Linked DNA regions of Ancylobacter polymorphus. The protein of the gene in region 1 interacts with the protein of each later gene in a pairwise test. Links are inferred from orthologs where the notes say so. Each region holds a gene or a part of one and is shown in the gene's direction. Other genes may lie near its edges.

Region 1 (15,140 bases):
GAGTATCGCGAGGTGCGGGCCAAGGCCGGCGATTTCCTCACTTTGTGCTACACGCCCGATTATGCCGTCGAGGTGACGTTGCAGCCGATCCGCCGCTTCGGCTTCGACGCGGCGATCCTGTTCTCCGACATTCTCGTCGTGCCGCACGCGCTCGGCTGTCCGCTGACCTTCGAAGCCGGCGAGGGCCCGCGCCTCGTGCCGGTCACCACTGGCGCCGAACTCGCCGCCCTGCGCGAGACGCTGGACCCGGACAAGATCGACCGCGTGCTGGAAGCGGTCAGCCGCATCCGCGCCGAGCTGCCCGCCAAGACGGCGCTGCTCGGTTTCTGCGGCGCGCCGTGGACCGTGGCGACCTATATGGTTGCCGGGCGCGGCACGCCGGATCAGGCGCCGGCGCGCCTCGCCTCGCTCACCGACCCGGCCTTCTTCACCGCGCTGATCGACCTGCTGGTGGAAACCTCCGCCCGCTATCTCGTTGGCCAGCTGAAAGCCGGCGCCGATGCGGTGCAGATTTTCGACAGCTGGGCCGGGGTGCTCGATCCCGAGAGCTTCCGCCGCTGGTCGATCGATCCCATCCGCCGCATCGTCGCCGCCGTGCGGGCGGAAGTGCCTGGCGCGCGCATCATCGCCTTCCCGAAGGGCGCGACGCTGTCCGGGCTCACTGAGATGGTGCAGGCGACGGGCGTGAACGCGGTCGGTCTCGACTGGACCGCCGACCGCAAGGCGACGCGCTATGCGCTGGGTGGCAAATGCGCGCTGCAGGGCAATCTCGATCCGCTCACCCTCATCGCCGGCGGAGCGGCGCTTGATTCCGCGATTGACGGCATTCTCGCGGATTTCCACGGCGCCTCGCATGTGTTCAATCTTGGCCATGGCATCCGCCCGGAAACGCCGATCGCCCATGTCGAGCGGATGATCGCGCGGATTCGCGGCGTCTAGAGCACGTTCCGATCTGACTGCATCGCAATCAGATCGGTAAAGCGTTCTCTATCAATACTTTAGAGACTGGTTCACCGAGGCTCTAGGCGAGGATCGAAGGCGGCCCATGCTGTATGAGTGGATCAAGGTGCTGCATGTGATCGCCATCCTCTCCTGGATGGCCGGCCTGCTCTATCTGCCGCGGCTGATGGTCTATCACTGCGACGCGCCCAAGGGTTCGCCGCAGTCGGAAACCTTCAAGGTGATGGAACGGCGCCTGCTCAAGGCGATCATGAACCCGGCGATGATCGTCGCCTGGCTCGCCGGCCTCTGGCTCGCCTGGGACGGCGGCTGGTTCGCCTCGGGCTGGTTTCACGTGAAACTGGCGCTGGTGCTGGCGATGAGCGGCTTTCATGGCGCGCTGTCGCGCTGGGTGAAGGATTTCGCTGCCGACCGCAATGTCCGCCGGCCTCGCTTCTACCGCATCATGAACGAGGTGCCGACGCTGCTGATGATCGGCATCGTCATCATGGTCATCGTAAAGCCGTTTTGACGCGTTCAAAGCGTCACGCGGCGCACTTGCGCCGAATCGTGCCTTTGCCTATGGTGCGCGAACTCCACGAAGCTGGCTGTCGCTCCGTTCAGGCGGGCATCTTCCCCGATGCCGCACGGTGTGCCGGATAGGAAGCCGATCCCCTCGGCCTGGGTCCGCAGACCAGCGCTTCCCACCTTTTGTCGTTTCGGCGGGACTTCCCGGCCGGCTACGTCCACATTTAGATATCGAGGCCTTTTCCCATGGGGGAAATGAAGCTCCAGGACCTCAAGTCCAAGAACCCCGCCGAACTTCTGGTGTTCGCCGAGGAGCTTGAGGTCGAGAACGCCAGCACGCTGCGCAAGCAGGAGCTGATGTTCGCCATTCTCAAGCAGCTCGCCGCCAAGGACACCGACATTATCGGCGAGGGCGTGGTCGAGATCCTCTCCGACGGGTTCGGCTTCCTACGCTCCCCGGACGCCAATTACCTCCCCGGCCCTGACGACATTTACGTCTCGCCCAGCCAGATCCGCCGCTTCGGCCTGCGGACGGGTGACACGGTCGAAGGCCAGATCCGCTCCCCGAAGGATGGGGAGCGCTATTTCGCCCTCCTCAAGGTCAACACGATCAATTTCGAGGACCCGGACAAGATCCGGCACAAGATCAACTTCGACAACCTGACCCCGCTCTATCCCGACGAGCGGCTGAAGCTGGAAATCGAAGACCCCACCCGCAAGGATTTCTCGGCCCGCGTCATCGATGTCGTGGCGCCCATCGGCAAGGGCCAGCGCGGCCTCATCGTCGCCCCGCCGCGCACCGGCAAGACGGTGCTGCTGCAGAACATCGCCCAGTCCATCACGACAAATCATCCCGAGTGCTACCTCATCGTGCTGCTCATCGACGAGCGGCCGGAGGAAGTCACCGACATGCAGCGCTCCGTGAAGGGCGAGGTCGTGTCCTCCACCTTCGACGAGCCGGCGCAGCGCCATGTGCAGGTCGCCGAAATGGTGATCGAGAAGGCCAAGCGCCTGGTCGAGCACAAGCGCGACGTGGTGATCCTGCTGGACTCCATCACCCGTCTCGGCCGCGCCTACAACACGGTGGTGCCGTCCTCGGGCAAGGTGCTGACCGGCGGTGTCGATGCCAATGCGCTGCAGCGCCCCAAGCGCTTCTTCGGCGCGGCGCGCAACATCGAAGAGGGCGGCTCGCTCACCATCATCGCCACGGCGCTGGTTGATACCGGCTCGCGCATGGACGAAGTGATCTTCGAAGAGTTCAAGGGCACCGGCAATTCCGAGGTCATCCTCGACCGCAAGGTGTCGGACAAGCGCGTCTTCCCGGCGATCGACATCACCCGCTCGGGCACCCGCAAGGAAGAGCTGCTTGTGCCGGCCGACGTTTTGAAGAAAATGTACGTCCTGCGCCGCATTCTCAACCCGATGGGCACGGTCGACGCGATCGAGTTCCTGGTCGACAAGCTGCGCCAGACCAAGACCAATGGCGACTTCTTCGATTCCATGAATACCTAGAGTGCGATCCGATCAGATTGAATCAATCTGATCGGTAAATCGCCCTCTAACTCTAAGATAGAGAACGCGTTATCCGATCAGCTTGCGATGCAAGCTGATCGGCGCGTACTCTAAGGCGCAAAGCCGAAAGTAGACCGCGGGGAGGCGGGCATGAGGGCAGGGCAGTTCTACCGGCTTTCCGTCATGGCGCTTCCCCTCAGCCTGCTGCTGGCGCTGCCGGTGCAGGCCGGCGTCGCGGAACGCGAGCCGCCGCCAGCGGAACTCTGGCTGTTTGTTATCGGCATCGCCGCGCTTAGCTGGGTCATGGCCTGCCGGCGCTGGTGGCTTCCCCTCGCCGTGTGGCTGCCCACCGCCCTGTTCGTCGCCAGCCTCATCGCCGACTTCGCCGATCCCGTCATCGGGCCGGCAGTGCGGGCCGAACTCGGGCTCGCCTATGTGCTGCAGGCGGACCTCGCCGGCGCGCTGATGCTGGTGGTGCCGCTGATGCTGGCCAATGTGAAGTTCAGCCGGCTCGATACGGATAATCGACCGGGTGTACGGCGCCAGCGGCGCTGATTGCGGCTTCGCAATAAAGACGGCAGAATTTTCAAAATATCTGGCAAGTACGCCTAAAATCCATCATTTCACCTCCGAAATGATGGCCTTCAGAAATGACTCAGGGCGGGCGACAGACATGTCGTCCGACCCATTCCTCGTAAAAGCCAAAACGCCCGCCAGCGGCCGTTTCTGTTGATCTGCGCGGGGGTGGGGGATTTTCTCCCCGGATTATCCACAGGCTTACCCACACTCGTCGCCGCGACGGCCGATTCGACCACAAAATGCTGCCGGCGGCGCCCGAACCTTCCGTTCCTGCCGGCAAGCCAGGGGAGGGCCTCACGGGCCCCTCCCTTCAGCGGCCCCGGAGCAGCTCCTCCAGTCGATTCACCTCCGTAACGGGCAGTGAGCAGCTGCCGCCGCCGCAGACGAAGGCGGCAGGCGCGCCGACATCGCCTCCGCTGGTCAGGCTCGTCGCCTTCGCACGCGCGCGGTGATCGTCGGGCAGGGCCGAGGGATCGCTCACGCGCTGCACGCTGACATCGACCAGCGGCATCCGGCGGGCGGCGTCTGTGAGCGCGTCAGCCTCCGCACCCACGCCGATGACGACGACCTCGCGCGCCCGCAGCCTGGTGTCGAGCGCGTTAAGCAGGCCGGCATGGCTGTAGAGATGCGGCGCGGCGCGCGGCAGCAGCGCCTCGAACAGGCGGTCAGCACGGGCGCGATAGGCCTCGTCCCCGGTCAGGATCGCCAGCCGCACCAAATTGCGGGCGATCAGCGCCTGCGGGTTGGTCACCGCATCGTCGGCGGTGGCCTCCGGGCGCAGGATCAACCCTTCCGCGTCGGCGGCGGTGAGATAATAGCCGCCCGCTTCCGTCGCGTGATGCGTTTCCAGCATCCCCTGCCAGGCAATCGCCTGATCGAGATAGGCCCGCTCGCCCGTCGCTTCCGCCAGCGCCAGCGCCGCGCCGATCATCGCGGCATAATCCGAGGCGAGACCGGGGAAGACCAGCCGGCCCGCGCGCCAGCTATGACCGAGCCGTCCGTCCTTCACCATCGATTCGGCGATGAAACGGAAGGCGCCAGCGGCCAGCTCCACCCATTCCGGCCGTCCGATTCGCGGCGCGGCGCCGACCAGCGCCGCGATCATCAGCCCGTTCCAGTCCGCCAGCACCTTGTCATCGCGGCCGGGCGGTACCCGCTTTTCTCGCACGGCCAGCAGCTTGTCGCGAAGCATGGCGAGCCGGATTTCGTCGGCGCCCGAGCGCTCCGTCTCCTTCAGCCGGTTGGGGATCGACACGCCTTCCCAATTGCCGAACGGGGCAATGTCGTAATGGCGGGCGAAGAACTCGGCGTCCTGCGCGCCCAGCGCGTCCAGCACTTGTTTGAGCGTCCAGACATAATAGCGGCCCTCATGGCCCTCGGAATCGGCGTCGAGGCTGGCGGCGAAGGCGCCGCCCTCGGTCATCATCTCGCGCTGCAGCCAGCCCACCGTCTCGATGGCGCGGGCGCGAAAAAGCTCGGCGCCGGTCTCGGCATAGGCGAGGCCGAGCAGGTCGAGGATCTGCGCATTGTCGTACAGCATCTTCTCGAAATGCGGCACCAGCCAGCGGTCATCGACGCTGTAGCGGGAATAGCCACCGCCAATATGGTCGTAGATGCCGCCCTCGCTCATGCCGTCTAGCGCGTGCAGCGCGGCGTCGCGCAGCTTTTGCCGTCCGGTGCGCTCCCAGCCGCGCCACAGCAAATCAAGGAAAGGCGTGTTGGGGAATTTCGGCGAGCCCTGCAGTCCGCCATGCTCGGTATCCATGATGCCGAGAATGCGCCCGGCGATATCGTCCAGCTCATTAGTGCCGATCACCACCTGGCCCGCCGGTCGCGCCTTCTGCCGCAGCCGCTCCAGCAGCGCCACGCGGTTCTGGGCAATGCGCGGATCGCCCGAGGCGTAGGCGTTCGCCATGGTCTTCAGCACATCGGTGAAGGCGGGCTGGCCATAGCGCGCTTCCTTGGGGAAATAGGTGCCGCCCCAGAACGGCGCGCCTTCGGCGTCGAGGAACATGGTCATCGGCCAGCCGCCCTGCACGCCGAGCTGCTGCAGCGCGGCCATGTAGATCTGGTCGACCTCCGGCCGCTCCTCGCGATCGACCTTGATGTTGACGAACAGCTCGTTCATCACCGCCGCCGTCGCCGCGTCCTCGAAGCTCTCATGCGCCATCACATGGCACCAGTGGCAGGCGGCATAGCCGATGGAGAGCAGGATCGGCCGGTTGCTGCGCCGCGCCTCGGCGAAGGCCTCCGGCGTCCATTCCCACCAGTCGACGGGGTTGTCCTTATGCTGGAGCAGATAGGGGCTGGCGGCGGCGGCGAGCTGGTTGGGCAAGATGACGCTCCGGCTTGGGACGGGGTATCGTGGCGGCCGGTCAAGGCGGCCGATTCAACAGATAGGGCGTAGCGGGTGGACGTGCAGAAAAATAGCGCAATCGCGGCCGACGCAAAGGCGACGGTTCCGGGCGGCAGGGCAGGGAGCGGGGCGTGGGGTGACACCATCGCGGCGGTCTCTTCCGGCACCGGCGGCGCGGTGGCGGTCCTTCGCCTCTCCGGCCCGCAGGCCGGGGCGGCGCTTGCCGCGCTCGTCGGGCGGCTGCCGGAGCCGCGCCGCGCCCAGCTCGCCCGTCTGCGCAACCCGGCGACGGGCGAGGTGCTCGACCAGGGGCTCGTGCTGTGGTTCCCCGGCCCGCGCAGCGCGACCGGCGAGGACATGGCGGAGCTACAGATCCATGGCGGCCGCGCCGTGGTCGCCGCCGTGCTCGGCGCAGTGCTCACCGTCCCCGGCCTGCGGCCGGCGGAGGCGGGCGAGTTCACCCGTCGCGCCTTTCTCAATGGGCGCATGGACCTCACCGAAGCCGAAGGCCTCGCCGACCTGATCGCAGCGGAGACCCAGGCGCAGCGCCGGCTGGCCTTCGCCCATGCCTTCGGCCATCTCGGCCAGCAGGTCGAGGCCTGGCGCGGCCGGCTCATCCGCGCCATGGCGCTGGTGGAAGCGGGCATCGATTTCGCCGATGAAGACGACGTGCCGGCCGGGGCGCGGGCGCTGGCCAAGCCGGAAGTGGCGGCGCTCCTGGACCAGCTCACCCGCGCATTGGCGGACCGGCGCGGCGCCATGGTCCGCGAAGGGGCGCTCATCGCCATTGCCGGCCTGCCCAATGCCGGCAAGTCGTCGCTGCTCAACGCGCTCGCCCGGCGCGAGGTGGCCATCGTTTCCGACGAGCCGGGCACCACGCGGGACTTGCTGGAAGTCGCGCTCGACCTTGACGGCCACAAGGCCACGCTGGTCGACACCGCCGGCCTGCGCGAGGCGGAAAGCCGGGTGGAGGCGGAAGGCATTCGCCGCGCCCGCGCCCGCATGGCGCAGGCCGACCTCGTTCTCTGGGTGCATGATCTCACCGACGGCCCCGCGCCGGCGGAGGCCCCGGTGACGGCCGGCGCGCCCCTCTGGTTGCTGGGCAACAAGGTCGACCGGGCGGTCGGCTCCCCCGCGCTCGACGCTGCGTGGGCGCGCCATCGGCTGACGGTTTCCGCCGCGCGCGGCGAGGGGCTGGAAGAACTCATCGGCGCCCTCGGCCGCTTCATCGCCGAGCGGGCGGCGGGAGAGCACCCGGCCCTGCTGCGGGCGCGGCACCGCGCCAGCGCCGAAGAAGCCCGGGCCCAGATCGAGCACGCCCTCGCGCAGTGGGACCGGCTCGACGACGAACTCCTCGCCGAGGAACTGCGCCTCGCCGCCCGGGCGCTGGGCCGGATGACCGGCGCCATCGGGGTCGAGGATCTTCTCGATGTCGTGTTCCGCGAATTCTGCATCGGCAAATAGGCTCCCGCCGGGGCTTCGGATTCACGTGAAACACCGGCCGCACAGGGGCCGATTCGTAAACGAAATGTTTCACGTGAATCAGCCCGCCGCCTTGTCCCCCACGAAGATGACCGAACCCGTGACTTGACGGCACGGCGAAACGCTGGCTCAAACGGCATTCTCCCTTTGCCGGCCGATCCGTGCGCGTGCTTTCAGCGACGCAACAGCAAGCCGCGAGCCCATGAACCGCGAGCCCATGACCAGCGCTTCCGCTTCTCCCGATCTTCGCTTCGATGTCGTCATCGTCGGTGGCGGCCATGCCGGCACCGAGGCGGCGGCCGCCGCCGCGCGGCTCGGCGCCCGAACCGCGCTGGTGACGCACAGCCACGCCACGCTCGGCACCATGTCGTGCAACCCGGCGATTGGCGGGCTGGGCAAAGGCCATCTGGTGCGCGAGATCGACGCGTTGGATGGGCTGATGGGCCGCGTCGCCGATCAGGGCGGCATCCAGTTCCGTCTGCTCAACCGCCGCAAAGGGCCGGCGGTGCGCGGCCCACGCGCCCAGGCCGACCGCAAGCTCTACGCGCAGGCGATGCAGCGGGAAATCGATTCGCAGCCGAACCTATCGGTGGTCGAAGGCGAAGCTGACCGCCTCATCATGCAGGACGGACGCGTTGCCGGGCTGGTGCTGGCGGATGGCCGCCATGTCGCGGCGGGCGCCGTCGTCATCACCACAGGCACCTTTCTCAATGGGCTGATCCACATCGGCGACCGGCAGATTCCGGCGGGCCGCATGGGGGAGGCGCCGGCGCGCGGGCTATCTTCGTCGCTCGCCGCGCTCGGCCTGTGGCTCGGCCGGCTGAAGACCGGCACCCCGCCGCGCCTCGATGGCCGCACCATTGATTGGGCCGGGTTGGAGATGCAGGAGGGCGACACACCACCCGAACCCTTCTCCGCGCTCACCGCCGCCATCACTAACCCACAGGTGATGTGCGGCATCACCCGCACCACGCCCGAAACCCATGCGGTGATCCGCGCCAATATCGCGCGTTCGGCCATGTATTCCGGCAACATCCAGAGCGTCGGCCCGCGCTACTGCCCTTCGATCGAGGACAAGATCGTCCGCTTCGGCGAGCGCGACGGGCACCAGATTTTCCTGGAGCCGGAGGGGCTGGACGACCCCACCGTCTATCCCAATGGCATTTCCACCTCGCTGCCGGAAGACGTGCAGCGCGCGCTTCTGGCAACCATTCCGGGGCTGGAACGGGTGGAGGTGCTGCGCCCCGGCTACGCCATCGAATATGATCATGTCGATCCGCGGGAGCTGGAGCCGACGCTGGAAGTGCGCAAGGCGCGTGGCCTGTTCCTTGCCGGCCAGATCAACGGCACCACGGGTTATGAGGAGGCTGCGGCGCAGGGGCTGGTCGCGGGGCTCAACGCCGCCCGCCGCGCCGGCGGCCAGGATGGCGCGACCTTCGACCGGGCCGAGGCTTATATCGGCGTGATGATCGACGATCTCGTCACCCGGGGCGTATCCGAGCCCTACCGCATGTTCACCTCGCGGGCGGAGTACCGGCTCTCGCTGCGGGCGGACAATGCCGACCAGCGGCTGACGGGAAAGGGCGAGGCGCTCGGGCTCGTCGGCGAAGCTCGCCGCCGGCATTTCGCCGGGCGGCGGGAGGCGCTGGCACGGGTGACGACCTGGGCGCATTCCGTTTCCATCACTCCGGGGGAGGGGGATCGGCACGGGCTCACCCTCAATCGCGACGGCCAGCGGCGCACGGCCTTCGACCTGCTCTCCTACCCGCAGGTGAGCTGGGCCGACATCTGCCGCATCTGGCCGGAGGCACAGGCGGAAGAGGCGCGCATCGGCGAACAGGTCGAGGTCGACGCCAAGTACGCGGTCTATCTGCATCGCCAGGAAGCCGACATCGCTGCCTTCCGGCGGGAGGAAGCGGCTGAACTGGCGGAGATGGATTATCGCGGGTTGGCCGGACTCTCCAACGAACTCAAGGCCAAGCTGGAATCGATTCGGCCCCGTACCATTGGTCAGGCAGGCCGCATTGATGGCATGACCCCGGCCGCGCTGGCGCTGCTCGCCGCCCATGCAAAGCGAGCCTCCTGAGCCGCCCCGACCCATCGGTCTTGGCTGATCCCCGGCCGCCGATGCGGTATGCTGCGCCATGTCCCAAACCGATTCGTCCGACCGCGCCCATGCGCTGAGCCTCACGCCTGTTTCACGTGAAACAGAACAGCGGCTCGACATCATCGTCGCCCTGCTGGAAAAGTGGCAGCGCACCATCAATCTGGTGGCGCCGGCCACGCTCCCCGTAGTGTGGACACGCCATGTCGCAGACTCGCTGCAGCTGGTGCCACTGGCCGGAGCGGTCACCCGCTGGGTCGATCTCGGCTCCGGCGGCGGCTTTCCCGGCCTGGTCGTCGCGGCGGCGCTGGCGGAGCGGCCGGACGCGGACGTGACGCTGGTGGAGAGCGACAGCCGCAAGGCGGCCTTTCTGCGCGAGGCGGCGCGGCTGGCGGACCTCCCCGTCACGGTGGTGCCGTCGCGAATCGAGCAGGTCGCGGGTGTGCTGGCGCCGGGCGTCGAGGTGGTTTCCGCCCGCGCGCTTGCGCCATTGCCGCGCCTGCTCCAGCTGGCGGCACCTTTCCTTGCACAGGGGGCGGCCGGCCTGTTCCTGAAGGGACAAGATGTTGATAACGAATTGACCGAGTCAGCTAAATCTTGGAGAATCAACAGTGAAATCTCGCCCAGCCTGACCGGCGGCGGCGGGCATATCCTGATCGTCCGCAGTGCGGTTCCCTTGGGTATCGGTGCGGCCGCAGACGTCGGTTTTTCGCAGGGTGGACATCATGACTGAGGCTTCGCTCGCTCCCGCCGCGCCCCGTGCGGTTCCCCGCGTGCTTGCCCTCGCCAACCAGAAGGGCGGCGTCGGCAAGACCACCACGGCGATCAATCTCGGCACCGCCCTTGCCGCCATTGGCGAGACCGTGCTGATCATCGATCTCGACCCGCAGGGCAATGCCTCCACCGGCCTTGGCATCGAGCGCAGCCGCCGGCGCGTCTCCACTTATGATGTGCTGACCGGCGAGATCGAGCTGCGCGACGCGGTGCTGGAAACCGCGGTGCCGCGCCTGCACATCGCACCGTCGACGCTGGACCTGTCCGGCATTGAGTTGGAGCTCGCCAGCCAGCGCGACCGCGCCTTCCGCCTGCGTGACGCCATTCGTCGGCTGAATGGGACGGCCGATTCGGACCCGGAACGAACAGATCCCGAATACACCTATGTGCTGATCGACTGCCCGCCGTCGCTGAACCTGATCACGGTCAACGCCATGGCGGCGTCCAACGCCATTCTCGTGCCGCTGCAATGCGAGTTCTTCGCGCTGGAAGGTCTGTCGCAGCTGCTGAAGACGGTGGAGCAGGTGCGCACCACGCTCAATCCCGGCCTGTCCATCCATGGTATCGTGCTGACCATGTTCGATGCGCGCAACAATCTCTCCACCCAGGTGGTGGACGATGTGCGCCAGTTCATGGGCGCCAAGGTCTATGAGACCATCATTCCGCGTAATGTGCGGGTGTCGGAAGCGCCGTCCTATGGCAAGCCGGTCCTGCTCTACGATCTCAAATGCGTGGGGTCGCAGGCCTATCTTCGTCTCGCTTCCGAAATAATTCAGCGCGAGCGCAGCCTGCGCGTCGCGGCGGCCTGAGGGAGGGAGCGATGGCGATGGCGGAAGACGGCGGCCGCTCGCGGCTCGGGCGCGGCCTGGCGGCGCTGATCGGCGATATGGGCGAGGATGGCGGCGCGGCCAATGAGCGGGCCCGCGTCCCCGGCGGCGCGCGCAAGGTGCCGCTGGCTTTTCTGCGCGCCAATCCGCGCAACCCGCGCCGCAGCTTTGCGGAGGCGGATCTCGAAGATCTCGCCGCCTCCATCCGCGAGCGCGGCGTCATCCAGCCCATCGTCGTGCGCCAAGTCGCCGGCGAGCGCGATGCCTATGAGATCGTCGCCGGCGAACGTCGCTGGCGGGCGTCGCAGCGGGCCGGCATCCACGAGGTGCCGATCGTCGTCGTCGAGGTCAATGACCGCGAGGCGCTGGAAATCGCCATCATCGAGAATGTCCAGCGCGCCGATCTCAACCCGCTGGAAGAGGCGGCGGGCTACCAGTCGCTCGCCGACCAGTTCGGTTACTCCCAGAACGATCTCGCCCGCGTCATCGGCAAGAGCCGCAGCCATGTCGCCAATACGATGCGCCTGCTGCGCCTGCCGGAGCCGGTGAAGGCCTATCTCGCCGATGGCCGCCTGTCCGCCGGCCACGCGCGGGCGCTGCTGACCCAGGATGATCCCGAAGCCCTGGCGCGGGCGATTGTCGAGCAGGGCATGAATGTGCGCGCCATCGAGGCGCTGGCGCAGGAGCTCAACGTCGCCAAGGCGGAAGCGGCCGGCAAGCCGCCAAAGAAGCCGAAGCACCCCGCGCTCGATGCCGACACCGCCGCGCTGCAGCGCCGGCTCTCCGACGAGCTGGGGTTGAGCGTGACGCTGAAGCATGACGGCGAGGCGGGCGAGATCCGCATCCGCTATTCCTCGCTCGATCAGCTCGACGAGGTCTGCCGCCGCCTCGCCGGCGTCTGAGCCCGCGCCCTCCGCGCCTCAGCCGCGCCGCGCCTGCGCCGCCACCTGCAGCAGCGCCCGCTCGGCGATGGCCGGGCCGAGCGCGGCATTGCGGCGGGCGGCGAGAAGCGCGTCGTCCAGCGCGAACAGCGCCGTCTCCAGCCGGGCGACGGTCCAGCTGCGCAGCGCCTTCTCGATGAAGGGCTTGCGGCGGAAATGGATCGCCGGCCGCGCGCCTTCCACCGCCCGCTCGACACTGCCGCCGGCTTCAACGGCAAGGCGCATCTGGTGCAGCGCCTGCGCCGTGCGGCACACCGCCCCCAGCACGATATCCGCCCGCATGCCTTCGCCGGTCGCCTTGGCGAAGGCGCTCGCCATGTCGGCGGGCTGGCCGGCAAAGGTGGCGTCGGCGATCTCGTCCAGCGCGAGACTGGAGGCGTCGCCGACAATGGCGCGCACATGGGCGCTGGTGATGCGCGGCTCGCCGGCGGCGTAAAGCAGCAGCTTGGCGATCTCGCCGCGCGAGGCCATGCGGTCGCCGCCGAGCAGCGCCATCAGTTCGCCGCGCGCGTCGCGGTCGAGCTGGGTGCCGGCCTCGGCCATCATGGTGTCGATAAGCCGGCTAAGGTCACGCTCGCTATCGGCATAGCAGGCGATGGCCAGCGCATGCGGCGAGGCTTCGCACAGCGCGCGCAAGCCTTGGCCGCGCTTGAGGTCGCCGGCCTCAATCACAACGATCGCCTGCTCCGGCGGCTGAGCCAGCAGCGCTTCCACCGCCGGCACCACATTGCGCGAGCCGACGCGCAGCGAGACCACGCGGCGGCCGCCAAACAGCGCCACCGTGCCGGCCTCGTCGACCAGCCGTCCGGGATCGCCGGAGATTTCGTCGCCGTCGAGCCGGATCAGGCCGAAAGGATCGTCGGAACCGGCGCTGGCGCGGGCGAGATAGGCCTTGGCGCGCTCGCGCACCAGGCCGCTATCCGGGCCGAACAGCAGCAGCACGGGGCGCAGCGGATCGAGGCGGCTGAGCGTCGCCTCGACATCGCCCGGCCGGACGGCGACCATGGCCTCAGCTCTTCGGCGCGGCAGTCAGCGGCGCGGTGGTCACAGGGGCCGTGGCGCCCGGGGCGGCGGGCGTCGCACCGCCAGTGACAAAAAAGGAGGCGAGCTGGCTCTTGATCGATTCGGCGGCGACGGTGGCGGAGCGGTTCTCGGCGTCGCGTATGGCGCGGGCGCGGGCGAAGCGCTGATAGCCGCTGTCGAGCGAGGCCTTGCCGCTGGCCTTGCCGGTGCGCAGCGGCGTCTTGAGATTGCCGGCGTCGAACAGCTTCCACGAGACATCCACCGAGACGATCTCCACTTCCGGCAGGCCGGTGAGCGGGCTGACGACGGAGGCCTGGTTGGTCTTGCTCGCCACGTCGAGGAACAGCTTGTAGGGCACGCCCGTCGGATTGCCGGCGCCGCCGGTCAGGGCGAAGATCAGGTCGTTGCGCACCTCGTCGGCGACACGGCCCTGCGCGAACACCACTTCCACCTGGCTCAGACTGTCCTGCAAGGACGAGCCCTGGCCGGGCGTGGTCTCGGCATACATGGGCTGGAAACAGCCCGCCGTGGAAAGGGCGAGCAGTCCCGCCCCGGCGAGACCGAGCAGGCGGCGGCGTGAGGGCATCGTGTTCCTCCGGTCAGGCGACGACATTCACAATCCTTTGCGGCACGACGATGATACGCTTCGGGGCGCGTCCGTCGAGGGCCTGCGCGATCAGGTCGAGGGCGAGCACCGCCTTCTCCACCTCGGCGGGGCTGGCCTCCTTCGGCACCACGATCTCGCCGCGACGCTTGCCATTGATCTGAATCGGCAGCGTAACGGTGTCGTCCACCAGCAGCGCGGCCTCGACTTCGGGCCAGTGCGCCTGCGCCATCAGCCCGGCGCCGTTCAGCACCTGCCCGCATTCCTCGGCGAGATGCGGCACCATCGGCGCCACCACGGAAACGAGGAAGCCCGCCGCCTCGCGCAGGGCGAAGGCGAGGTCGGGCGCCAGCGCGCCGGCTTCCGCCGTCTTGCGCGCGCCCGTCAGAGCGTCGCCGAACACATTGGCGAAGGCGTGCACGCGCGCGACCGCCACGTTGAAGCGCAGCCGCTCGATATCCTCGGCCACCTGCGCCGCCAGCTTGTGCGACGCGCGGCGCAGCGCGAGCGATTCGGCGCCGAAATCATCCGGCCGCGCCACGTCGCCCGGCACCAGCGCGACGGTGTCGCCGACGAGGCGCCACACGCGCTGCACGAAGCGCCAGGCGCCCTCGATGCCCTTGTCCGTCCATTCGCTGTCGCGCTCGGGCGGGGTGTCGGAAAGCATGAACCAGCGGGCGCTGTCGACGCCATAGGTGTCGGCCACCACTTCCGGCGGCACGACATTCTTCTTCGACTTCGACATCTTCTCCGGCGCGCCGACGGTCACCTTCTCGCCGGTGCCCACCTTCACCGGCTGGCCGGCGGCGTCGCGTTCCACCTCTTCGGGGAACAGCCAGCGGCCTTCCGCGTCCTTATAGGTCTCGTGGACGATCATGCCCTGCGTGAACAGGCCGGCGAAGGGCTCGGCCACCGAGACGCGGCCGAGCTTTTTGAGCGTGCGAATGAAGAAGCGGGAATAGAGCAGGTGCAGGATCGCGTGCTCGATGCCGCCAATATACTGGTCCACCGGCAGCCACTGGTCGGCGGCGCCCTTCTGCAGCGGCGCGGTGCCGGGCTCGGCGGCGAAACGGGCGAAGTACCAGGAGGAATCGACGAACGTATCCATCGTGTCGGTTTCGCGCCGGGCCGGCGCGCCGCAGTTCGGGCAGTTCACATGCTTCCAGCTTGGGTGGCGGTCCAGCGGGTTGCCGGGCTGGTCGAAGGACACGTCCTCCGGCAGCTTGACGGGCAGCTGGTCGTCCGGCACCGGCACCGGGCCGCAGGTGTCGCAATGGATGATCGGGATCGGGCAACCCCAATAGCGCTGGCGCGAAATGCCCCAGTCGCGCAGGCGGTAATTCACCGCCCGCTCGCCGACGGGCGCGTTGCCGAGAATCTCGTTCTCCAGCCGCAGCGCCACCTTTTCCTTCGCCGCCGGCACGGTGAGGCCGTCGAGGAAGCCGGAATTGAACAGCACGCCCTCGCCCTC
Region 2 (15,199 bases), 2.4 Mb from region 1 along the record:
GCATCAGCCATGGTGGGGTCCGTCCTGGCCGGTCCGCCCGGCCGTCCACGTCATCGAGGCATTCCGCCGGGGGCGGCGGGCATCCCCGGGTGCGGCCCGGAGATGCCATGGTGTCGTGTGAGAGCGCCGTATCAGCTGTTGGTCAGCTTCTCGACATACTCGCCGCGCAGCTTGGCGTAGAAGTCGGTCTGCATCGGCCACCAGAAGAGATTGTCGATGGTGCCAGCCGGATAGGCCGCATCGAAGGCCGCGCGGGCTTCCTCGGAGAGGAACTGCTGGGCGCCGGCGGCGCAGCTGTTGTAGCCAGTGGTGTTGGCGAAGCGAGCGCCGACTTCCGGTTGGTAGATGAAGTTGGCAAAGGCATAGGCCTGCTCGACATTCGCGGCGCCCGAGGGGATGCCGAGCGTGTCAGTCCAGGCGAGGCCGCCTTCCTTCGGCATGCCGTAGCTCCACTTCTTGTCAGTGTTGCGGTGGAGCAGGATGCCAGTCGTATCCCAGGTCTGGCCAATGGTGCAGCCGGCGTCGGTGAAGGCGGCGGTCGCCTCGGTGGCGTTGTTCCAGTAGGCGCCGATATTGCCCTTATGGGCGAGGATATACTTGAGCACGCCTTCGAAGACGCGGCGCGAATCGGCCTCGGACTTGTAGAGGTCCATGCCGCGGTCCGACTTCAGCTCGCCGGTGGCGTCGAGATAGAGCGCGACGCCGTTGAACACCGACTTCTGGCGGATGGCGGTCTGCTTGGGGTGGTCGGCGAGCCACATGTCGCCATAGGAAATCTCGCCGGACTTCTTGCCGGGAAACTTGGTGGAGTCCCAGGTGATGCCCTCGGTGCCCCAGTCGAACGGCACGAGGTAGCGCTTGCCGCGATAGGCCGCGCCGAGCTTGAGCGAGTTGCGATAGATCGAGGGGATGATCAGCGAGGACTGGAACTTCGACTCGTCGATCGGCTGGAGCAGATTGTCCTTGTAGTAGTTGGGGCCGGTGTCGACAGACGGGAAGATGATATCGAAGCCCTTGCCGCCGGCGGCGCGCAGCTTGTTCTCGCATTCTTCGTTGGAGCCGTAGGTCGACAGATTCACCTTGACGCCGGTGGCATTGGTGAAGTCGGCCAGCAGGGTGTTCTTGTCGAAATAGTCGCCCCAGGCATAGACGTTGAGCGAGCCGGAGGTCGCGAGCGCGTCGTGGGCGCGGAGCACGGCGGGCGCGGCGATCGCGAAGGCGCCGGCCTTCATCAGGTCGCGACGAGAAAAGCGGGTCATCAGTACCTCCCTTTGCCCCCGGAGGGCGAAACGGTGTTCGCTCTAGTTCGGGGCGATGAACGGACGATGACACGGTAAATTCGCGCGTGGAAGCCATTGTCGCAAATAACCAATGCGAGGTAGTGGCTGCTCAGTTTAGGCAAGCAAAAGTTGCATTTGGGATCCCATCAACTTGTCGAGGGTGCGACAATCTGTCATGCAAAGGACGGGTGGCTTTGATGCGCGCCTGCCTTACTTTCTCACGACCCGTTGATCCGGGCCCCTCTGACGCGAGCCGCCGGCGTTCGCGTGATGTCGGATCGCTTTCCGACGTCGCGCCGGCAGGATTGTGTCGCAGATGATTATTTTACCCCCCTCTCGATCCGAACCGCCCGTTGGTGCGTTAATGCGCCGCGCGGCCATGGCTGCGCCGACCCGTCTCTTGGCGATCTCTGGGGAGTGATCCGGTGGAATATTTGATGGAACTTGCCGCCAGCCCGGCGGCCTGGGCGGCGCTTGTTACGCTTGTCGCCATGGAAGTCGTGCTCGGCATCGACAACCTGCTGTTCATTTCGATCCTGACCAACAAGCTGCCTGAAGATATCCGGCCTCGCGCCCGGCGGATCGGCATCGGTCTGGCGCTGGTCATGCGTCTCGGCCTGCTCAGCACCATCGCCATCATCGTTACCCTGGTCGAGCCGGTGTTCTCCGTTTTCGGCCATCCCTTCTCCTGGCGCGACATCATCCTGATCGCCGGCGGCCTGTTCCTGGTGTGGAAGGCGACCAAGGAGATTCATCACAGCATGGCGCCGCATGACGAGCAGGAGGCGTCCCTCGGGGGCACCCTGCAGGTCAGCTTCAGCGCGGCCATTGTGCAGATCCTGATCCTTGACCTCGTCTTCTCGGTGGACAGCATCATCACGGCGGTCGGCATGACCGAGCACATTCCGATCATGGTCATCGCCGTCGTCTTTGCGGTGCTCACCATGCTGTTCGCGGCCGGCCCGCTGGCTAATTTCATCAACCGCAACCCGTCCATCGTGATGCTCGCTCTCGGCTTCCTGCTGCTCATCGGCACGACGCTGATCGCGGAAGGTTTCGGCGCCCATGTTTCTAAGGGCTATATCTACACCGCCATGGCCTTCTCGGCGGGGGTCGAAGCCCTGAACATGCTTCAGCGCAAGCGCCGCCCGACAGCGGCGGGGCAGGCCGTCGCGGGGCATCATCACAGCCCAGCGCCGGACGCGCCGCCTGCCGAACACAGCCGCGTGAATGCCTGAATGTGAAGCGGCGGCGTGGGAAAGGAAAAGCCCGCGCCGCCGGACACTGCTAGGATCGGGCGTCCCTCCAGAGAAGGAGCCCGGTCCATGGCGGACACATCCGAGCCGCATCTCCCCGCTGACGAGAGCGGGGACCTCCCCCCCGACAGCAAGCTTACCCGCACCAAACGTGCCTGGGCCCGGGCCGGCAAATTCCTCACCGGCCGTGTCGCCCGCCCGGAAGAGGACCGGTTGCCGCCCGGCCAGCATCTCGTGCGCGACTGGCCGGTGCTCGACCTTGGTATGCAGCCGCGTATCGCCCTTGATCGCTGGCGGCTCGACGTGACGGGCGAAGTGGAAACCCCCGTCTCCTGGGACTGGGCGACCTTCCGCGCGCAGAAGCAGACCCGCGAGACGACGGACATTCACTGCGTTACCACGTGGTCGCGCTATGACAATCACTGGGAGGGCCTCGCCACCCGCGACCTGCTCGACGTGGTGATGCCGCGTGAAACCGCGCGCTTCGTGCTTCTCCACTCCTATGACGGCTACATCACGAATTTGGCGCTGGAGGACTTCGCGGCGGAGGACGCTCTCATCGTCCACAGCTGGGAGGACAAACCGCTCACCATCGAGCATGGCGGTCCGGCGCGGCTGGTGGTGCCGCATCTCTACTTCTGGAAAAGCGCCAAATGGCTCAAGAAGATCGAGTTTGTCGTTGCCGACAAACGTGGCTTCTGGGAGGAGAACGGCTATCACAACCACGCCGATCCGTGGAAGGAAGAGCGCTATTCCGATGAGGAGTGAGCGCGTTCTGGCGCACCCCTGCGGAGGGGCGGGAAATGGTGCCGGCTGAGGGGATCGAACCCCCGACCTTCGGTTTACAAAACCGCTGCACTACCGCTGTGCTAAGCCGGCACCGGCTTGGCTTCGACTTGTTCCATCCAAGCGACGGAAACACGGCCGATGACCGAGGATGCGCCGGCAATTAGGCCGCCGGCGACTGTTTCTCTTCGCCGATGGTCGGCGCCCGGTCAAGTCGTCGGTGTGACCGACATGGACAGGCGCGATTTACTTGGGCCCGCTGAAGCTCGTCATCCTGCCACCGCGGAACCGGCATTCGACATTCCAGAACCCCAGTTGGCCACGGGCCTTGATGACGTTGAAGGAGAGCGTCACCACCTTCTCTCGACCGGGCAGCACCGCCTTCGCGGCGAGCTTCACGATCGGGTAGGCTGGCGCCGTCCGGGCAGCCTTCTCGCAGTAATTGAGGGCATCCCGGTCTGAAATCTCCACAGGACCCGGTTGCGGCCCCGGGCCCCACGGGCCCGGCGGATTCGGATAGGGCGGCGGCGGGGGCGGCCGGTTCCGGTCAAGCGTAATGCGGCAGTCGGAGTAGGCCCGCGTGCCCGGTACAAGGCCCCAGGAGCGGCATTTGGCATCGTCAGCCTGGTCGGGCGTAGGGTAGGGGGGTGGATAGGACGGCGCGTAAGGCGGGGGATAGGGCGCGGGCGGCGGATAATATTGGGCGAGGGCGGGAGCGCAGGTGATCAGCACCGCCGTCACGGCTGAAAGCAGCTGTTTCAAGATTCGTGGTCCCCCGTGAACTGACCTTTGCCTGCGGCGGCCCGGCGGAGCTGTCAAGGCGCGTGGCCCGGTGCTGCGACACCCTTAGTTCGGCTGAGCGCGCTCATAGCGCCGGTAGGATGGTCCATCGCAACTGGTAAAGGGATGCGAAGGCGCATCCGCCCCTCAAATACCGACGATCTGCCGAAAACCGGCAAAATACGCCATTGCGCCAAGCGCGACCTTCTGCGAGACGAATCCGTGGGAAATCGTTCGCACCGGCGCGTGCCGAATCCCCCCGGGGTGACGACCACCGCGGGCACGCCATTTGGGAGGCTGGACTATGAAGCGATTTTTGTTCGGACTGGCGGCGATGCTGCTGGCCGGCATGGCCGGCAGCGCGTCGGCCCAGACGATGAGCTATGCGGAAGCTGGGGCGCTGATCGCCAAGAGCTGCGGCCCCTCCATCGAGAAATTCTGTGCCAAGGACAATCTCGGCACGGGTGAGGTTCGTAACTGCCTGATGGCGCATCAGGACCAGGTGCCGCAGCAGTGCTTCGACGATTATGCCGCCGCGCGGGCCTCTATCGCCAAGCGCATTGCGGCGCAGGGCGACGCCTGGAACGTGTGCAACGCGAACATCCGCCAGGCCTGCGCCGGCGTTCAGCCGGGCGACGCCAACATTCTCAACTGCCTGATTGACGCCAGCAAGGTGATCCGGCCGGCCTGCAAGTCCATTCTGGTCGATGCCGGCTGGTGGCAGTGACGGAACGGCGAAACGCTAGGGAAAGAGACAGATCATGACCCGTATCACCCGTTTCGTCGGCGGGCTCGCCCTCGCCGCTGCGCTCGCCGCGCCGCTGGCCGGCACCGCGACCGCGCAGACTGCCGATTCCGACTCGCAGATCATGCAGGGCCTCTCGCAGGCCACCATGTTCGACCCGTCGCTCACCGCCCAGGTGCTGCGCCAGATGGCGCAGGACGCCGTCACCCAGAACCAGCCGCTGACGCTCGACAAGTCCGAAATCGCCAAGCGGCTCGACAAGCTGGCGCAGATCACTGTGCAGATCCAGTTCGCGCTGGGGTCTGACATTATCCGTCCCGAGTCCTACCGGACGCTCGGCTCGATCGCCGACGCCATGCATCACCCGATCCTGGCGAACTACAAGTTCATTGTCGTCGGCAACACCGACACGACCGGCACCCGCGCCTTCAACCTGAAGCTCAGCCAGGAGCGCGCCAACGCCATCGTGCAGGCGCTGGTCGTGGTGTTTGGCATCTCGCCGGATCGCCTCGAGGCCGTCGGCCTCGGCCAGGAGGCGCTGCAGGTGCCCTCAAAGCCGCAGGACCCGATCAATCGCCGCGTGCAGATCTTCACCATCGGCACGGTTGGGCCGATGGGCAAGCCGGTCCCCACCAGCGCTCCCTGAGCGGGACGCTCGCATCTTCATGTGATAGGAAGCCGGCCGGTGCCCCGCGCACCGGCCGGCTTTGTTTTGGCCGCCCCGTTTTCCGTCACATCCAGAGTTTCAGCAGATGAGCATCACCAGAATCGAAGTCGGCCCGCGCATGAGCGAGGCCGTGGTCCACGGGTCCGTCGTGTATCTCGCCGGCCAGGTGGCCAAGGGCGACAGCGTGACCGCGCAGACTGAGGCCGTGCTCGGCCAGATCGACGCGCTGCTTGCGAAGGCGGGCACCGACAAGACCAAGCTGCTGACCGCCACCATCTACCTCGCCGACATTTCCACCTTCGCGGAAATGAACGCGGTTTGGGATAAGTGGGTGTCGGCCGGCAACACGCCGGCGCGCGCCACGGTCGAAGCGGCGCTGGCGACGCCGGAGTACAAGGTGGAAATCGTCGTCGCGGCCGCGATCTGAGGGGGCGCCGGCAATCACCGCCGGCGATCTAACTAAGTACAAAAAAGGCCCCGTCGCAGGACGGGGCCTTTCGTTTTCTGGGGCTCTCCGAGCGGAAGCGGGAGCCTGACTCTGGCTCAGTGCCAGTTTTCGAGGTCGCGCTTATTGGTCTCCGGCGCCAGAACCAGGCCGATGACGAAGGTCGCCAGGGCAACGATGATCGGGTACCAGAGGCCGTAATAGATGTCGCCGGTGGCTGCCACCATGGCGAAGGCGGTGGTCGGCAGGAAGCCGCCGAACCAGCCATTGCCGATGTGATAGGGCAGCGACATCGCGGTGTAGCGGATGCGTGTCGGGAACAACTCAACCAGCCAGGCCGCGATCGGGCCGTACACCATGGTGACGAACAGCACCAGGATGGTCAGCAGCGCCACCACCATGGGCGTGTTGATCGCGGCCGGGTCGGCCTTCGCCGGGTAACCGGCGGCGCGGATGGCCTCGGTCATGCTGGCGTTGAAGGCGTCGCTCTGGGTCTTCATCGCCGCCGCGTCGAGACCGACGCCGCTGAAGGACGGGATGACTTTGTCGCCCACCTTGACGCTCGCCACGGTGCCGGCCGGTGCCGCCTCATTGGAGTAGTTCACCGAGTTGCGCGCCAGGAAGGACTTGGCGATGTCGCAGGAGGTGACGAACTTGGCCGTGCCGACCGGGTTGAACTGGAACGAGCACTCAGCCGGATTGGCGACGACGGTGACCGGCGAAGCGGCCTGCGCCTTCTCAAGTGCCGGGTTGGCGTAGTGGGTGATCGCCGCGAAGATCGGGAAATAGGTCAGCGCCGCGATAAGGCAGCCGCCGAGAATGATCGGCTTGCGGCCGATCTTGTCGGACAGCCAGCCGAACACGATGAAGAACGGCGTGCCGATCAGCAGCGAGATGGCGATCAGGACGTTGGCGGTCCAGCCATCGACCTTCAACGTTTGGGTGAGGAAGAACAGGGCATAGAACTGGCCCGTGTACCAGACAACGGCCTGGCCGGCGGTGCCGCCGAACAGCGCAATGAGGCCGACCTTGGCGTTCTCCCAACGGCCGAACGCCTCGGTGAGCGGCGCCTTGGAGGTCTTGCCCTCTTCCTTCATCTTCTTGAAAACGGGCGATTCGTTCAGGGTGAGACGAATCCAGACCGACACCGCGAGCAGAAGGATCGACACCAGGAACGGAATGCGCCAGCCCCACTCCGCGAACGCCGCCTCGCCGAGATAGGTGCGGGTGCCGAGAATGACGAGCAGGGAGAGGAACAGGCCCAGCGTCGCCGTGGTTTGAATCCACGACGTGTAGAACCCGCGCCGGCCATTCGGCGCATGCTCGGCGACATAGGTGGCGGCGCCACCATACTCACCGCCCAGCGCGAGGCCTTGGAACAGGCGCAGAATGATGAGGATCACCGGCGCGGCAATGCCCCAGCTGGCGTAGTTGGGCAGGATGCCGACGACGAAGGTCGAGGCGCCCATCAGCAGAATGGTGATGAGGAAGGTGTATTTGCGGCCGACGAGATCGCCGAGCCGGCCGAACACGATGGCGCCGAACGGACGCACCGCGAAGCCGGCGGCGAAGGCCATGAGGGCGAAGATGAACGCGGCGGTCGGATTGACGCCCGAGAAGAACTGCGCCGCGATGATCGCCGAGAGCGAGCCGTAGAGATAGAAATCGTACCATTCAAAGACGGTGCCGAGCGAAGAAGCGAAGATGACCTTCTTTTCCTCGCGGGTCATGGGAGCCGCCTTCCCGGCGGGCCCCGCAGTGGTTACGCTCATGTGTTTCCCTTCCCCAAAGTAAGTCGCGCCAATGCAGTGGCGTGCGAGATCGATCGCACGCACGATGAAGCCAGCTCGCGAGAGCCGCGTTTGTGATGGCCGAGTTTGGGAGTCCCTGCGGGGAACGCCGTAGGCTCGGGCTGTCTCCTCCCGGAGGCGGCCCGCCACGATGGGCATGATGCCTTTCCCCGGTGTCCTGGCGCGCGGAATTCTCCGATTCCGTCGCTTGCCTCAGGGGAGAGTGGCGAAAGCGGGGCGTTTTGACGATTGGCAATTGGTCGTAAACTGCTGCTTATGTTGCAATGCAGCAGAAGATCCGACTTTTCCCAAGTAAAGCCGGAGCGACACCATTCCGTGGCTCAGTTGGGGGCGCCGATCGCTCGCCGGGCGATATAGAGCGCGAGCACGGCGGCGTTCGACACGTTCAAGCTGACGATGGCGCCGGGAAGATCGATGCGCGCCAGCGTATCGCAGGTTTGGCGCGTCAGCTGCCGCAGCCCCTTTCCTTCGGCGCCCAGCACGAGCGCGACGGGAGAGGCGAGGGGGGTGTCGACCAGATCAGCCGGCCCCTCACTGTCGAGCCCGACGACCTGCACGCCGTTTTGCTTCAGTTCGTCGAGCGCGCGCGCCAGATTGCCCACAAAACAGAAGGGCACGTGTTCCAGCCCACCGCTTGCGCTCTTGGCGAGCACGCCGGTCGCGGCCGGGCTATGGCGCGCCGTGGTGACGATGGCGCCAACCTTCAGCGCCGCCGCCGAGCGCACGATGGCGCCGACATTATGCGGATCGGTGATCTGGTCGAGCACCAGCAGAAGATCGCACTCCGCCGCCTTGGCAAGGCTGAGCGAAGGCAGAGGATCGCACTCGGCCAGCATGCCCTGGTGCACCGCGTCGGGGTCGAGCAGACGGTCGATCTCACCGGGCCGGACGATTTCCGGGTCCAGCCGGTGCGGGATTCCTTCTTCCTGCAGACGACGCGCGGCGTTCTCGGTCAGCATTAGCCGGCGCAGCTTGCGCCGCGGATTGCGCAGCGCTTCGACCACGCTGTGCCAGCCATACAGAATCGCCACATCGTCCGGCCACGCGCCAAAAGGCCGGCCTGCGGGACGCGGGCGGGGCTGGCGAGGACGAGAGGCGGAAGGCTTGGGACGGCCGGACGGGCGGCTGGGGCGATCGTTCATGCGCGCGTTCTGTCACGGCGCGCGCCGCTTGGCAATTTGCCTTGTCGCAGCCACTTGCCCTGTCCGCCATGCGCGACTTTCATTCACCCGGTCTCGCGCGAAATCGCCGCGTGATCCACAGCTTTGGGAGCGGACCAACGCAGCGGGGTTGACAGGGCAGGGGCACCTCACCATAAAGCCGGCCGCACGGGAAACGCATCGCGTCGGTTCCCGGTCAGGTCGACAAGCCGATGCATTTCGACGCATCGCAGATCGGCCGACGTGCGAGGGGGAGTGTCCCGAGCGGCAAAGGGGGCGGACTGTAAATCCGCTGGCTATGCCTTCGTAGGTTCGAGTCCTACCTCCCCCACCACGTCGCCTTCCGCTAATCTATGCAGACCTCGCGGGTGTAGCTCAATGGTAGAGCAACAGCCTTCCAAGCTGATGACGAGGGTTCGATTCCCTTCACCCGCTCCACTTTTCTCCCAAGCCCCTATATGAGGCGACGGCGCGTTCATGCGCCGAACCAGCCCGAGGGCGATGCGATTATCCCCACCGCAGCTGCGGCGCAACGCGGCACTTGCGGAAAGCCGGGAAACCGCCTATCCCACGGCCCGATTTTTCGCGGCCCGTATGCCGCTGAAGGAAACGAGTTATGGCCAAAGAGAAGTTCAACCGTTCGAAGCCTCACTGCAACATCGGGACGATTGGCCATGTTGACCATGGCAAGACGTCTCTGACGGCAGCGATCACGAAGGTTCTTGCGGAGACGGGCGGCGCGACGTTCACGGCGTACGACCAGATCGACAAGGCGCCGGAAGAGAAGGCGCGCGGCATCACGATCTCGACCGCTCACGTTGAGTACGAGACGACGAACCGCCACTACGCCCACGTCGACTGCCCCGGCCACGCCGACTATGTGAAGAACATGATCACGGGCGCGGCGCAGATGGACGGCGCGATCCTGGTTGTGTCGGCGGCGGACGGCCCGATGCCGCAGACCCGCGAGCACATCCTTCTGGCGCGTCAGGTCGGCGTTCCGGCTCTGGTGGTGTTCCTCAACAAGTGCGACATGGTCGACGACGAGGAACTGCTTGAGCTGGTGGAGCTCGAGGTTCGCGAGCTTCTGTCGAAGTACGACTTCCCCGGCGACGACATCCCGATCATCCGTGGCTCGGCGCTGGTGGCGCTGGAGAACGGCGATGCCAAGCTCGGCCGCGACGCCATCCTGAAGCTGATGGAATCGGTTGACGCCTACATCCCGCAGCCGGAGCGTCCGGTTGACCTGCCGTTCCTGATGCCGATCGAAGACGTGTTCTCGATTTCGGGCCGCGGCACGGTGGTGACCGGCCGCGTCGAGCGCGGCGTGATCAAGGTCGGCGAGGAAGTCGAGATCGTCGGCATCCGCCCGACGGTGAAGACGACGGTGACGGGCGTGGAAATGTTCCGCAAGCTGCTCGACCAGGGCCAGGCCGGCGACAACGTCGGTATCCTTGTTCGCGGCACGAAGCGCGAGGACGTGGAGCGCGGTCAGGTCGTGTGCAAGCCGGGTTCGGTGAAGCCGCACACGAAGTTCAAGGCCGAAGCCTACATCCTGACGAAGGAAGAGGGCGGCCGCCACACGCCGTTCTTCACTAACTACCGTCCGCAGTTCTATTTCCGCACGACGGACGTGACGGGCATCGTGACCCTGCCGGAAGGCACGGAAATGGTGATGCCGGGCGACAACATCACGGTTGACGTGGCGCTGATCGTTCCGATCGCGATGGAAGAGAAGCTGCGCTTCGCCATCCGCGAAGGCGGCCGCACCGTCGGCGCCGGCGTCGTCGCTTCCATCATCGAGTGACATCGAGACGAAGGGGTGCGCGGGTCGCATCCCTTTCCGGCGACAAAGTTTTTCACGCTTTGCTGTCGAACTGTTGAAACCGGGCCTCGCGCCCCTCGACGTAGGCGCGCGGCCGGTTATAGTGCCTCGCGATTCGAGAGTCGGACGATATGGGCATCGCCCCGTCCGACTCTTCTAGGAGTGTAGCTCAACTGGTTAGAGCACCGGTCTCCAAAACCGGGGGTTGGGGGTTCGAGTCCCTCCACTCCTGCCACTTCCCCTGGAGGTGGCAGGCAAGAGCGCCAAAGGTTCTTTGACGCGAGGCGGCTTTGCGGGCTATACGCCCGCTTCGTGCATTTTTGGAGGGTCGTGTTGCCGGGGCGCCGGAAGGCGTGCAAGGCGGGACCCGCAGGCGGCGCGCCGCGATCAGCCGATACCGGCGCGGGCCGCATCAGAGGCGTTTCGAGACGAGCATGGCGAAGACGAACCCGGTCGAGTTCTTTCAGCAGGTCCGCGCGGAAGCCCGCAAGGTCACCTGGCCGACCCGTCGCGAGACGCTCATCACTACCGCGATGGTGTTCGTCATGGTGGTGCTGGCCTCGCTGTTCTTCCTGGTCGCCGACCAGATTCTGAGCTTCGCGATCGCTCAGATCCTGCAAATCGGCCGTTGAGGAGAGACGCGATGCCGATGCGCTGGTACATCGTTCACGCCTATTCCAACTTCGAGAAGAAGGTCGCGGACTCCATCAAGGAGCAGGCTGCGCAGCGCGGCCTTACCGACCTGTTCGAGCAGGTGCTCGTGCCGACCGAGAAGGTCGTCGAGGTGCGCCGCGGCCGCAAGGTCGACGCCGAGCGCAAGTTCTTCCCCGGCTACGTTCTGGTGAAGATGGACCTGACCGACGAGGCCTTCCACCTCATCAAGAACACGCCGAAGGTCACCGGTTTCCTCGGCGCGGACAACAAGCCGATGCCGATCGCCGAGAAGGAAGCCATGCGCATCCTTCAGCAAGTGCAGGAAGGCATTGAGCGTCCCAAGCCCTCGATCACCTTCGAGGTTGGTGAGACGGTCAAGGTGTCGGACGGCCCGTTCGCGTCGTTCAACGGCGTCGTCGAAGAGGTCGACGAGGGACGTTCGCGTCTCAAAGTGGCTGTGTCGATCTTCGGCCGCGCCACGCCCGTCGAACTGGAATTCGGGCAGGTCGAGAAGGTCTGACGGTCGGTTCGCTTTCGACCGGGATTTTGCAAGGGCGCGGCTTCGGCGGCGCCCTTTTGCTTTGGTCCGCGCGTTAACGGGTTAACACCCTTCGGTGCGCCGGCTGTTCTAGTCTCTGCCCAAGACCTGCCGCCGCCCGACTGCGGACGGCGGCGCAATCTGGGAGGTGAGAATGGCAGGCAAACGCATTCTGATGATCATCGGCGATTTTGTCGAAGACTACGAGACCATGGTGCCGTTCCAGGCGCTGCTGGCCGTCGGGCACACGGTGCATGCGGTCTGCCCGGACAAGAAGGCCGGCGATAGTGTCGCGACCGCGATCCATGATTTCGAGGGGCAGCAGACCTATTCGGAAAAGCGCGGCCACAATTTCGCGCTCAACGCGACCTTCGCCGAGGTCGATCCCGCCCGCTACGACGCACTGGTGATTCCCGGTGGCCGGGCGCCGGAATATCTGCGGATGAACGCCCGTGCGTTGGAGATCGTCCGTCACTTTTTCGCGGCCGACAAGCCGGTCGCCGCCATCTGCCATGGGGCGCAGCTGCTCGCCGGCGCCCGCGTTCTCGAAGGGCGGACCTGTTCGGCCTATCCTGCCTGTCGCGCTGAGGTGGAGCTTGCGGGCGGCACTTATGCCGACATCGCCATCGACGCGGCGGTGACGGATGGCAACCTGGTATCCGCGCCGGCCTGGCCGGCGCACCCGGCGTGGATCGCCCAGTTTCTTGCTGTCCTCGGCACGACCATCGCCCATGGCGAGGTGACGACCGGGGCGCGCGAGGCGGCCTGACTGACGCTGCCAGCCCCGATCTTCGCCTCTCCGGGGTTCGGGGCTATGATGCGTGTGGCGGGGAGGGTGCCCCGCCGCCGAGGAGGCGCTCCATGTGCAAGCTCTTCATCGAGGCTGATCCGAGCCTGTGGCAGACGCGGCTCAAATCGCTGCGGCTCAACGGCTTCTCCACCAGCGTGCGGCTGGAGAACCTGTATTGGCAGGTGCTGGAGGAGATTGCCCTGCGCGACGGCATGAGCCTCTCGCAGCTGCTCGCCAGGTTGCATGAGGAACTGACCTTCGCCCATGGCGGCGTGGAGAACTTCGCGTCCTTCCTGCGGGTGTGCTGCGGGCGCTATCTCGCGCTCCAAATGGAAGGCGACGTGCCGCGCGATCTCAGCCAGCCCATTCGCAGCCTTGATGCGGACGCGATCCTCGCTCGCGAAGCCCATCGCCGCCGGCGGACGCTGTCGTCGGCGGCGTAAGCCGGCTGAAGTGAGGTCGGCGGAAATGACGGCCGGGTTGCGTTCCGCGGGTTGATCCTGTATGGCAGGCCCCGCAAGCAGGAGGCTTCGGTCTCCGGCATGCATTCATGCGCGGGAGGCACGGCCGGTTCGCCAGCCAGCATTGTGAACGTGCCGCTACCGCGATCCTCCATTTACGCCGCACGCGATGAAGCCGTCGCGACGGCGTGCTTTGGCGTTTGCGACTGGCTGTCGCGCCGCCGAGGAGTTCACTATGGCGAAGAAGATCACCGGCTACATCAAGTTGCAGGTGCCCGCCGGCTCGGCCAACCCGGCCCCGCCGATCGGCCCGGCGCTCGGTCAGCGCGGCCTCAACATCATGGAATTCTGCAAGGCGTTCAACGCCCAGACCGGCCAGCTCGAAAAGGGCATGCCGATCCCGGTCGTGATCACCGCCTACCAGGATCGTTCCTTCACCTTCGAGCTGAAGACCCCCCCGGTTTCCTACTTCCTGAAAAAGGCCGCGGGCCTTGAGACCAAGAAGAAGCCCGGCTCCGGTTCCAAGACCCCGGGCAAGGGTGGCTTCGTCGGCAAGATCTCGCAGAACCAGATGCGCGAGATCGCCGAGAAGAAGATGAAGGACCTCAACTGCGATACCGTCGACGCGGCGGTGCGCATGATCGAGGGCTCCGCCCGTTCCATGGGCCTCGAAGTGGTGGGTTGAGCTGATGGCCAAGATTTCCAAGCGTGTTCGCGCCGTCCGCGAGGGCATTGATCCCGCCAAGCTGTATGGTCTCGATGAGGCGATCCAGCTGCTGAAGGATCGCGCCAACGCCAAGTTCGATGAGACCATCGAAGTGGCGATGAATCTCGGCGTCGATCCCCGCCATGCCGACCAGATGGTCCGTGGCGTGTGCAACCTGCCGAACGGCTCGGGCCGTACCGTGCGCGTCGCCGTGTTCGCCCGCGGCGCCAAGGCCGATGAGGCTAAGGCAGCCGGTGCCGACATCGTCGGTGCCGAGGATCTGCTCGAGACCATTCAGGGCGGCACGATCGATTTCGATCGCTGCATCGCCACCCCGGACCTGATGCCGCTCGTCGGCCGTCTCGGTAAGGTGCTCGGCCCGCGCGGCCTGATGCCGAACCCGAAGGTTGGCACCGTCACCATGGACGTGAAGGGCGCGGTCGAAGCCGCCAAGGGCGGCGCGGTCGAGTTCCGTGTCGAGAAGGCCGGCATTATCCATGCGGGCATCGGCAAGGCCTCGTTCCCGGTCGACAAGCTCGCCGAGAACATTCGCGCCTTCGCCGACGCCGTGGTCAAGGCCAAGCCGACCGGCGCCAAGGGCACCTATGTCCAGCGCGTCGCCGTCTCCTCGACCATGGGCCCCGGCCTGAAGGTCGAGCCGGCTTCGGTGCTGGTTGCGGGCTGATTGCTCCTGCGCGCGCATCACGGGGCCGGTCGCGGTCCCGTGATTGCGACGGTGTGGATTTGTCAAGCCCTCGGTGCTATCAGGGGTGACAAATCCCACGCGACTCACTATATGGGCGGTTTCGTTGCCGACATTGTCGGCCGCGTGCCGATGAAATTTCAGCTTTCGCCCGCTTAAAATCGGGCGGAGAGGCCGGCAGGGTTCGCCTTGCCGGCTTTATGTCCTGTCCGAGACTGCCGGTGCCCCTCGCTTGAGGTGGCTTAATCCCGCTTCGGGGCCAGCATAGACGGGGTTACGACCGATGCACGGTTCCGGTTCGCCGGGTCCTGGCTTTCGGCTCGAACCAGCGCCTTGGCCGGTTTTCCGGTCCCAGGGGACAGGATACCACCGCCACCGCTCCGCAAGGAGGGGTGGCAAGGCGCAAACCCGGCGGGGAAGTCACCCTTCCTCGCCACCGGAGAGCAAGTGAAGTGGATCGAGCACAAAAAGAAGAGCTCGTCACGTCGCTCACCGAGGTGTTCAACACCACCTCGGTTGTCGTCGTGGCCCACTATTCCGGCCTCACCGTCGCCCAGCTGCAGACCTTGCGTCGGCAGATGAAGGCGAATGG

Evidence for each region.
Region 2: the proteins of rho (region 1) and nusG interact in binary tests that used the Escherichia coli proteins (3 or more experiments, as listed by UniProt). The link is inferred for Ancylobacter polymorphus from one-to-one orthologs.

The regions. Positions count from the first base shown.
Region 1 is NZ_CP083239.1:1,235,930-1,251,069, forward strand. What follows is about bases 932-3,846. They hold rho (transcription termination factor Rho), read left to right. Parts: upstream 932-1,713; coding sequence 1,714-2,979; downstream 2,980-3,846. Other genes in these bases: hemE (uroporphyrinogen decarboxylase), read left to right, coding at 932-939; hemJ (protoporphyrinogen oxidase HemJ), read left to right, coding at 1,046-1,471; K9D25_RS05855 (hypothetical protein), read left to right, coding at 3,130-3,534. Also shown: more of hemE, read left to right, coding at 1-931; K9D25_RS05860 (thioredoxin domain-containing protein), read right to left, coding at 3,869-5,893; tRNA uridine-5-carboxymethylaminomethyl(34) synthesis GTPase MnmE, read left to right, coding at 5,969-7,378; tRNA uridine-5-carboxymethylaminomethyl(34) synthesis enzyme MnmG, read left to right, coding at 7,614-9,482; 16S rRNA (guanine(527)-N(7))-methyltransferase RsmG, read left to right, coding at 9,541-10,233; K9D25_RS05880 (ParA family protein), read left to right, coding at 10,226-11,083; K9D25_RS05885 (ParB/RepB/Spo0J family partition protein), read left to right, coding at 11,095-12,003; holA (DNA polymerase III subunit delta), read right to left, coding at 12,022-13,047; K9D25_RS05895 (hypothetical protein), read right to left, coding at 13,052-13,651; leuS (leucine--tRNA ligase), read right to left, coding at 13,665-15,140. UniProt on the Escherichia coli protein: Facilitates transcription termination by a mechanism that involves Rho binding to the nascent RNA, activation of Rho's RNA-dependent ATPase activity, and release of the mRNA from the DNA template.
Region 2 is NZ_CP083239.1:3,683,927-3,699,125, reverse strand. Bases 10,190-13,163 are described here. They hold nusG (transcription termination/antitermination protein NusG), read left to right. Parts: upstream 10,190-11,398; coding sequence 11,399-11,929; downstream 11,930-13,163. Other genes in these bases: K9D25_RS17715 (ribbon-helix-helix domain-containing protein), read left to right, coding at 12,809-13,163; K9D25_RS17720 (DJ-1/PfpI family protein), read left to right, coding at 12,102-12,716; secE (preprotein translocase subunit SecE), read left to right, coding at 11,190-11,387; tuf (elongation factor Tu), read left to right, coding at 10,190-10,737. Outside these bases: K9D25_RS17805 (ABC transporter ATP-binding protein), read right to left, coding at 1-11; K9D25_RS17800 (extracellular solute-binding protein), read right to left, coding at 132-1,259; K9D25_RS17795 (TerC family protein), read left to right, coding at 1,706-2,518; K9D25_RS17790 (sulfite oxidase-like oxidoreductase), read left to right, coding at 2,606-3,304; K9D25_RS17780 (hypothetical protein), read right to left, coding at 3,569-4,084; K9D25_RS17775 (cysteine rich repeat-containing protein), read left to right, coding at 4,407-4,829; K9D25_RS17770 (OmpA family protein), read left to right, coding at 4,864-5,493; K9D25_RS17765 (RidA family protein), read left to right, coding at 5,600-5,941; K9D25_RS17760 (MFS transporter), read right to left, coding at 6,058-7,689; K9D25_RS17755 (TrmH family RNA methyltransferase), read right to left, coding at 8,091-8,912; more of tuf, read left to right, coding at 9,547-10,189; more of K9D25_RS17715, read left to right, coding at 13,164-13,180; rplK (50S ribosomal protein L11), read left to right, coding at 13,434-13,883; rplA (50S ribosomal protein L1), read left to right, coding at 13,888-14,589; rplJ (50S ribosomal protein L10), read left to right, coding at 15,060-15,199. UniProt on the Escherichia coli protein: Part of the processive rRNA transcription and antitermination complex (rrnTAC). The complex forms an RNA-chaperone ring around the RNA exit tunnel of RNA polymerase (RNAP).